DNA from 2 places in the Sinomonas soli genome. Region 2 is predicted to be linked to the other one. Evidence: riboswitches for the same ligand, from Rfam matches in the RefSeq annotation. Region 2 holds a riboswitch; the other holds the start of a gene.
The links. A riboswitch is a leader RNA that binds a small molecule or an ion and turns the genes downstream of it on or off. The one in region 2 is predicted to bind thiamine pyrophosphate.

Region 1 (4,205 bases), on a different contig from region 2:
GAAGGTAGACCTTCCCGCCCGCGGCGAGGAACTCCTGGCTCTTCTCCCGCATGCCTGCGATGGCCTCCTGGGCCTCCTTCGAGCCGAACTCGTTGCGGATGTCCTGGGAGATGCGCATCGAGCAGAACTTCGGACCGCACATCGAGCAGAAGTGCGCGGTCTTCGCGGGCTCGGCCGGGAGCGTCTCGTCGTGGAAGGCCTCGGCCGTGGCGGGGTCGAGCGCCAGCGAGAACTGGTCCTTCCACCGGAACTCGAACCGTGCCTTGGACAGGGCGTCATCACGCTCGTGCGCACCCGGGTGGCCCTTGGCGAGGTCGGCGGCGTGGGCAGCGATCTTGTAGGTGATCACGCCGGTCTTCACATCGTCCTTGTTCGGCAGCCCGAGGTGCTCCTTGGGGGTCACGTAGCACAGCATCGCCGTCCCGTACCGCGCGATCTCGGTGGCGCCGATCGCCGAGGTGATGTGGTCGTAGCCCGGTGCGACGTCGGTCACGAGCGGGCCGAGCGTGTAGAACGGGGCGCCGTCGCACAGCTCCTGCTGCCGCTCCACGTTCTCGCGGACCAGGTGGAACGGGATGTGCCCCGGTCCCTCGACCATGACCTGCACGTCGTACTCCCACGCGCGCTTGGTCAGCTCGGCGAGCGTGTCCAGCTCGGCGAACTGCGCCGCGTCGTTCGCGTCGGCCGTCGAGCCCGGGCGCAGGCCGTCGCCGAGCGAGAACGCGACGTCGTACTGCGCGAAGATCTCGCAGAGCTCGTCGAAGTGCGTGTAGAGGAAGTTCTCCTCATGGTGGGCGAGGCACCAGCCGGCCATGATCGAGCCGCCGCGGGAGACGATCCCCGTGACGCGCTCCGCGGTCAGCGGCACGTACCGCAGGAGCACGCCCGCGTGGATCGTCATGTAGTCCACGCCCTGCTCGCACTGCTCGATCACGGTGTCGCGGAAGACCTCCCACGTGAGGGCGGACGCGTCGCCGTTGACCTTCTCGAGGGCCTGGTAGATCGGCACCGTGCCGATCGGCACGGGGGAGTTGCGGATGATCCACTCCCGGGTCGTGTGGATGTCGTCGCCGGTGGAGAGGTCCATCACCGTGTCCGCGCCCCACTTGGTGGCCCACTGGAGCTTGTCGACCTCCTCGGCAATCGAGGACGTGACCGCCGAGTTGCCGATGTTGGCGTTGATCTTGACCAGGAACGCCTTGCCGATGATCATCGGCTCCGACTCGGGGTGGTTGATGTTGCTCGGGATGATCGCCCGCCCCGCGGCGACCTCGGAGCGCACCAGCTCGACGTCGCAGTTCTCCCGCAGCGCCACGAAGCGCATCTCGGGGGTCACGACGCCGGCCCGCGCGTAGTGCATCTGCGTGACGCGCCGGCCGGGCTTGGCCCGCAGCGGCACGGGCCTGGCGCCCTTCCACTCGGCCGAGGCCTCGCCGCGCCGCACCGCGGAGCGGCCATCGTCGAGCAGGTTCCGCTCGCGGCCCGCGTACGGCTCGACGTCGCCGCGCTCGGCGACCCACTCGGCCCGGTACGCCGGAAGGCCCACCACAGGGTCGCTGCCCGGGCCCGACGTCCGGTAGACCCGCAGCGGTGCGTTCGCCTCGCCCCCCGGCGAATCGTCGAGTGCGATCTCCGTGACGGGGACCCGGAGGCCGTGCCCGTCGTCGGTCAGGAACGCGAGCGAGTGGGCGGGGTGCTGTTCCATTCCAGATGTGCTCATACGCTGAGCCCTCACTTCCTACGCCGGCATGACCCGGACAGGTTCGACGGTCGCAGGCCGCGTCAGCCTGATCTCAGCCCTTGCGAGGGCACCCGTGTGGACGCGTTGGACCCTAGCACGGCAGTTAGGCTGGCGTCATGCATGACGTTGTCCACCTCAGCGGCCCCGTCCTCGCCGGCCCCACCGACGAGCGGCCGGAGGCGTGGATCGTCGACGGGCGGATCACCTTCCGCCGCCCCGAGGCACCGGCGGCCACGACCCTGCGCGGGTGGGTGCTCCCCGGCCTCGTGGACGCGCACTGCCACGTGGGGCTGGTGCCCGGCGGCGCGCCGGATGACGCCGCGGCCCTCGCCCACGCGCGCTCCGAGGCGGCGGCCGGGGTCCTCCTGGTCCGCGACTGCGGCAGCCCCACCGACACCCGCTGGCTGCAGGCGCGCGACGACGTCCCGCGCCTCGTGCGCGCCGGTCGCCACCTCGCGCGGTCCCGTCGCTACCTTAGGGGCCTCGCGCTCGAGCTCGAGCCGGAGGACCTCGTGGAGGCCGTCGTGGCGCAGGCGCGGGCCGGCGACGGCTGGGTCAAGCTCGTCGCCGACTGGATCGACCGCGGCGCCGGCGACCTGGCGCCCGCGTTCCCGCCCGCCGTGCTCCGCGAGGCTGTCTCCGCCGCGCACGCCGAGGGGGCCCGCGTCACCGCGCACACGTTCGCGGAAGAGACCATCGACCACCTCATCGACGCCGGGATCGACTGCCTCGAGCACGCGACGGGCCTGCAGGAACGGCATCTGCCCCGCCTGGCCGAGGCCGGCATCCCCATCGTCCCGACGCTCGTCAACATCGCGACCTTCCCCGACATCGCCGCCCAGGGCCACGCAAAGTTCCCTCGCTATGCGGCGCACATGCGCGCCCTGTGGGAACGCCGGCACGAGCGCGTGGCGGCAGCGCACGATGCCGGGGTGCGGATCTACGCGGGAACCGACGCCGGCACGGTGATCGCGCACGGGCGGATCGCGGACGAGGTCGCCGAGCTCGCCGCGGCGATCGGGCCGGCCGCCGCGGTCGACGCCGCGTGCTGGGCCGCGCGCGGATGGCTGGGAGCCGCCGGCCTCGCCGAGGGCGACCCCGCGGACGTCGTGGTCGTCAGGGAGGACCCCCGAGCCGACGTCGGGACGCTCGCGGCCCCGCTGCACGTGCTGCGGGACGGGCAGCGGATCGCCGGGGCAGCGGAGGCTGCCGCGATCTAGGGAATACCGAGGCTTGATTGAAGCTTCAAGTAAACGTACGCTTGATGCAGACCCCGACAGCCAAGGAGCCCCCGTGACCACATCCGCCGCCCCCACCCAGCCCGCCCCCGGAGACCTGCTTCCGGCCGACCTCGCGATGGGCACCGTCATGCTCAAGGTCGGCGACATGAAGCTCATGCTCGACTACTACGAGCGCGCCCTGGGCCTCGTGCCGATCAGCGAGTCGCTCGGCGGGGTGTACCTGGGCCGCCAGGGCGTGCCGGTCATCCACCTCAGCCCCGCCGCGGGGCTCCAGATCCCCGGGCGCGGCGAGGCCGGGCTCTTCCACACCGCCATCCTGTTCGAGCGCCGCGCGGACCTCGCGGCGACCGTCGCCACCGCGGCCCAGTACGATCCCCGGCTCTTCGCCGGCAGCGCCGACCACCTCGTCTCCGAGGCGTTCTACTTCACCGACCCCGAGGGCAACGGCGTGGAGCTCTACTTCGACAAGCCGCGCGAGACCTGGCAGTGGAACGCCGGCCAGGTGGTCATGGACTCGCTGCCGCTGGCCCCGCAGGCCTTCCTCAACCAGAACCTGACCGAGGCGTCCCTCGACGGGCAGCGGGAGGCGGAGGCCGGCGTCGGCCATGTCCACCTCCAGGTCGGCGACGTCGAGACGGCGCAGAAGTTCTATGTCGACACGCTCGGCTTCGAGAAGACCTCGGGCTGGCACGGCCAGGCCCTGTTCGTCTCGGCCGGCCGCTATCACCACCACATGGCGATGAACGTGTGGAACTCGCGCGGCGCCGGCCCGCGCAAGGACACGCTGGGCCTCGGCGAGGTCCTCATCAGGGTCGGCACCCAGGACGACGTCCTCGCGGCCGCGGACCGGCTCAAGATGGCCGGCGTCGCCACCCTTCACACCGGCGCCGAGCTGCGCTTCGAGGATCCGTGGCGGAACCAGATCCGCATGGCGTCCGTGCACGCCTGACGTTCCCTGCGCTACGCTCGGAAAGTCCGCGGCCGCCGCGGGCACCTGCAGCCCGAACCGCAGTCCAGCGCCCACAGAGGGGGAAGACGTGTCCGCTCCCAGTCCGTTCGCCGAGATCTTCGTCTCCACGCACGCCGACGCGCTCGCCCGGGCTTCCCGGCTCGACGGCGGCGACGCCGAGGACACCGGGGGCCTGAGGATCCCCGGCGTCTCGGACTACGAGATCGAGCAGCTCGGCTCCCTGGTGGGCACCGCGGTGCACGCCCCCGGCGCC
Region 2 (4,205 bases):
GCACGCGCGCCTACGCGGCGCCCGGGCCGTGCGGGAGCCGTTCGGGTTGGGCGACGGCGTCGAGCGCCGCCGCGCGGAGCGTGCACCGGTGCGCAGCCTCAACGTCGCGCGCAGTGACCACCGAGCCGGCGTCGTGACTGCTGAAGCGCAGGATGACGCGGTTGTAGCGCCAGTCCAAGTCCGGGTGGTGGTTGAGTTCCTCGGCGACCTCACCGACCGCGGCGATGAGCGCGAGCGCCTCCGCGGAGCTGGGCAGCCTGTACACGGTGGCCAGAGCACCGTTTACATGGCACCAGTCAGTGAGGCGTCCCAGCTCGTCCCGGATCTGTTCCTCGGTCAACGGCTCGCGTGCCATGGAAGTCAGGGTAGGCCCGGCAGCCGTCCGGCGGAACTGCTCAGAGGAACTGCGCGCGCCCCTCCATCGGGCTCGAGGCCAGGGCGTGCTCGCGCCTGGGGATGCGGCCGGCCTTCGAGGCAAGCCGCCCGGCCGCGACCGCGTGGCGGAAGGCCATGGCCATGCGGACGGGGTCCTGCGCCCGGGTCACCGCGGTGGCCAGGAGCACGGCGTCGCACCCGAGTTCCATGGCGAGCGCGGCGTCGGAGGCGGTCCCGATGCCCGCATCGAGGACCACCGGGACGCCGGCACGGGCCACGATGAGCTCGATGTTGTGGGGGTTGAGGATGCCCAGGCCGGTCCCGATCGGAGCCCCGAGGGGCATCACGGCCACCGCACCCAGCTGCTCGAGCCGTCGTGCGAGCACGGGATCGTCGTTGGTGTACGCGAACACCTTGAAGCCGCGGCCCACGAGCTGCTCGGTCGCATCGGCGAGCTCGATCGGATCGGGAAGCAGCGTGGTCTCGTCCGCGATGACCTCGAGCTTGACCCAGTCGGTCTCGAGCGCCTCGCGGGCCAGTTCGGCCGTGAGCACGGCGTCGCGCGCCGTGAAGCACCCGGCGGTGTTCGGCAGGACGCGGATCCCCCGCTCCACGAGCAGCTGGAAGAGGGAACCCTGCTCGGCGGGCGAGTAGCGGCGCATCGCCACGGTGGTCAGCTGGGTGCCGGACGCCTCCAGCGCCTCCCCCAGCCCGTCGAGGCTGGGCGCCCCGCCGGTGCCCATGATGAGCCGCGAGCCCAGGGGCACCCCGTCCACCACGAACGGGTCGTCGGTGAGCGCCGTGCTCCCGTGCTCGATGTGTGCCTGCGTCATCTCAGCCTCCCTGCATCGCTGTGACGAGCTCGACGGCGTCGCCCGCCGCGAGCGCGGTGGTCGCCCAGCTTCCGCGGGGCACCACCTCGGAATTGAGGGCGACGGCGACGCCGAGGCGGCCGCCGTCGGCCGGCCTGCCGTTGTCCCCCAGGGCCCGGCCCGTCGTGGCGGACACGAGGGCCAGCACGGTGGAGGGCTGCGGGAGCTCCCGCGGTTCGCCGTTGACGGTGATGCGGTCTGTCGCCTGCATCAGCTGCCTCCTCTCTCTGCCGCCGAGGCGGCCGGGATCCTCGCGGGCTGCGAGGCGAATCTGTCGGGCCGGAACGCATCCCAGCGGGGGTCGGCGCGCCCCTCGAGGAGCGCGCGGCACACCTCGGCCGCGGCGGGCGTGAGGAGCACGCCGTGGCGGAAGAACCCGGTGGCCACAATGAGTCCGGGCACGTCTCCGACCCGCCCGAGCAGGGGCGCATTGTCCGGGGTGCCGGGGCGTGCGCGGGCGGTGATCTCGGTCAGCTCCAGCTCGGCGACGGCCGGCACGAGGGCCTGGGCGTCGCGCAACAGCTCGTAGACCCCGCCGGCGGAGACGGCATCGGAGCCGTCCTCGCGCTGGGTCGCGCCGATCACCACGGTCCCGTCCTCGCGCGGGACCAGGTACACGGGGCGCCCCCGCACGAGCCCGCGGACGGTCGCCGTGACGAGCGGGCGGAGGGCCTCGGGCACCCGCAGACGCAGGATGTCCCCGTAGACGGGCCGCAGCGGGAGGGCCACCGGGAGGCCGCCGAGGTCGCGTGCGCCCAGCCCGTTGGCCACGATCGTCTCGGCGGCGCGCAGCTCGCGGCCGTCCTCGAGCACCACGCCAGCCACCCGCCCGGCGTCCCACGCGAGCGAGGCCGCGCGGGCCGGCACGAGGGCGTCCTCGCCGAGGCGGCGGAGCAGGGCCGCGACGAGCCGCCGGGGATCGACCTGGTGGTCGGCCTCGATCGTGAAGGCTCCGGCCACGCCCGGCGCCAGCAGCGGCTCGGCCTTCCGCGCCTCACGGACGGTGAGGGCCTGGACGGCGAGGCCGTGCGCCTCCTGGGCGGCCCTGAGGTCGGCGAACGCCTGTCGGTCGGCGGCGTCGGCAGCGAGGCACAGCGTGGGGGTGGCCAGATAGCCGCAGTCGGGGCCGGCTGAGGCGGCGAACTGCGGCCACCGCTGGGCGGAGTCGAGCGTGAGGGCGAGGAGGTCCTCCTCCTGGTAGTGGTACTCGCTGACCGCGGCGAGCATGCCCGCGGCCGCGTAGCTCGCGCCGGTGCCGGGCGCGGGGTCCACGACCGTCACGCGGCGGCCTGCGCGCGCGGCCTCCCAGGCGATGCCCAGGCCGACCACCCCGGCCCCGATGACGATGACGTCGGCCACCGCGCCCTGGATGCGCACCGCCGCGGGCGCGTCCGTGCTCTCCATGGTTCCTTCCCTCCGCCGGCATGACCCGGATCAGGTGCAGCGGTCGGCTCTGGCCCTCTCAGCCCGGGCGCAGTTCACACTGGCGGGCTCCCGCAGTACTGGGCACTAGTCTAGTTCCATGCTCCTCGCCGACGCCCAGCTGTACGTGTGCACCGATGCCCGCAGGGACCGCGGCGACTTCGAGTCCTTCCTGGACGCCGCCTTCTCCGGCGGCGTGGACATCATCCAGCTGCGCGACAAGCAGATCGAGGCCGCCGAGGAGCTCGAGCACCTCGAGGTCCTGCGCGCCGTCGCCGAGCGGCACGGGAAGCTGTGGGCCGTGAACGACCGGGCGGACATCGCCCTGCTCTCCGGGGCGCCGGTGTTCCACGTCGGCCAGAAGGACCTCCCGCTCCCGGCGATCCGCCGCGTCGTGGACCCGTCCGTGCTCGTGGGCCTGTCCACCAACTCCCCCGAGCTCGTCGACGCCGCCCTCGCCCATGCGCAGAGCCCCGAAGCGTCCGCCGGGGCGCGCCTCGACTACTTCTGCACGGGCCCGCTGTGGGCCACTCCCACCAAGCCGGGCCGGGCCGCCGTCGGCCTCGGGATCGTCGAGCACGCGGCGCGCCGCACCCGCGAAGCGCTCGAGGCCGGCCGCACGGTGCTGCCGTGGTTCGCCATCGGCGGCATCGACCACCAGAACGTGGGGCAGGTCGTCGAGGCGGGCGCGAGCCGCGTCGTCGTCGTCCGCGCGATCACCGACGCCGACGACCCCGCCGACGCGGCAGCCCGCCTCCGCGCCGAACTCCCCAGCCTCGCCCCCGCCGCACCCCTCGCATGACGACGATCGCGTACCAGGGCGAGCCCGGTGCCAATTCCCACATGGCAGCCCTCGAGGCCTACCCGGACGCCGCCACCCTTGCGTGCGCGACGTTCGAGGACGCGTTCGCGGCTGTCACCGGCGGTGAGGCCGACCTCGCGATGATCCCGATCGACAACACCGTCGCCGGACGCGTCGCGGACATCCACCTGCTCCTGCCGGACACCCCCCTGCAGATCGTCGGCGAGCACTTCCTCCGCATCCGCTTCAGCCTCCTCGGCGTCCCCGGGGCGACGATCGAGGGCGCGCGGGAGGTGCACTCCCACGTGCACGCGCTCGCGCAGTGCCGCGGGTTCATCCGGGAGCACGGCCTCACCCCGGTGGTCGCGGGCGACACCGCCGGCTCCGCGCGCGAGGTCGCCGAATGGGCTGACCCGGCCAAGCTGTCCATCGCCCCGCCGCTCGCGGCCGAGCGGTACGGGCTCACCGTCCTCGCGAGCGACATCGAGGACCAGCAGCACAACACCACGCGCTTCGTGGTCCTCGCCCCGCCGCGCGACTACCCGCAGGCCGACGGCTCCCAGTACGTGACGAGCTTCGTGTTCCGGGTCCGCAACATCCCCGCAGCCCTCTACAAGGCGCTCGGCGGGTTCGCGACCAACGGGGTCAACATGACCCGGCTCGAGAGCTACATGGTCGAGGGCCGGTTCGCGGCGACCATGTTCATGGTGGACGTCGAGGGCCACCCCGACGAG

Region 1: another riboswitch for thiamine pyrophosphate. It lies ahead of thiC (phosphomethylpyrimidine synthase ThiC); the one in region 2 lies ahead of thiO (glycine oxidase ThiO).

The regions. Positions count from the first base shown of each region.
Region 1 covers NZ_BAAGSN010000003.1:291,459-295,663, forward strand. Annotated here, with positions in the region: gene thiC (phosphomethylpyrimidine synthase ThiC) at 1-1,720, opposite strand, end outside; TPP riboswitch at 1,719-1,826, opposite strand; gene ACYVKZ_RS02515 (amidohydrolase family protein) at 1,858-2,961, shown strand; gene ACYVKZ_RS02520 (VOC family protein) at 3,098-3,931, shown strand; gene ACYVKZ_RS02525 (hypothetical protein) at 4,020-4,205, shown strand, end outside.
Region 2 covers NZ_BAAGSN010000004.1:218,450-222,654, reverse strand. Annotated here, with positions in the region: gene ACYVKZ_RS04400 (4a-hydroxytetrahydrobiopterin dehydratase) at 11-355, opposite strand; gene ACYVKZ_RS04395 (thiazole synthase) at 396-1,208, opposite strand; gene thiS (sulfur carrier protein ThiS) at 1,210-1,458, opposite strand; gene thiO (glycine oxidase ThiO) at 1,458-2,651, opposite strand; TPP riboswitch at 2,642-2,755, opposite strand; gene thiE (thiamine phosphate synthase) at 2,770-3,471, shown strand; gene ACYVKZ_RS04375 (prephenate dehydratase) at 3,468-4,205, shown strand, end outside.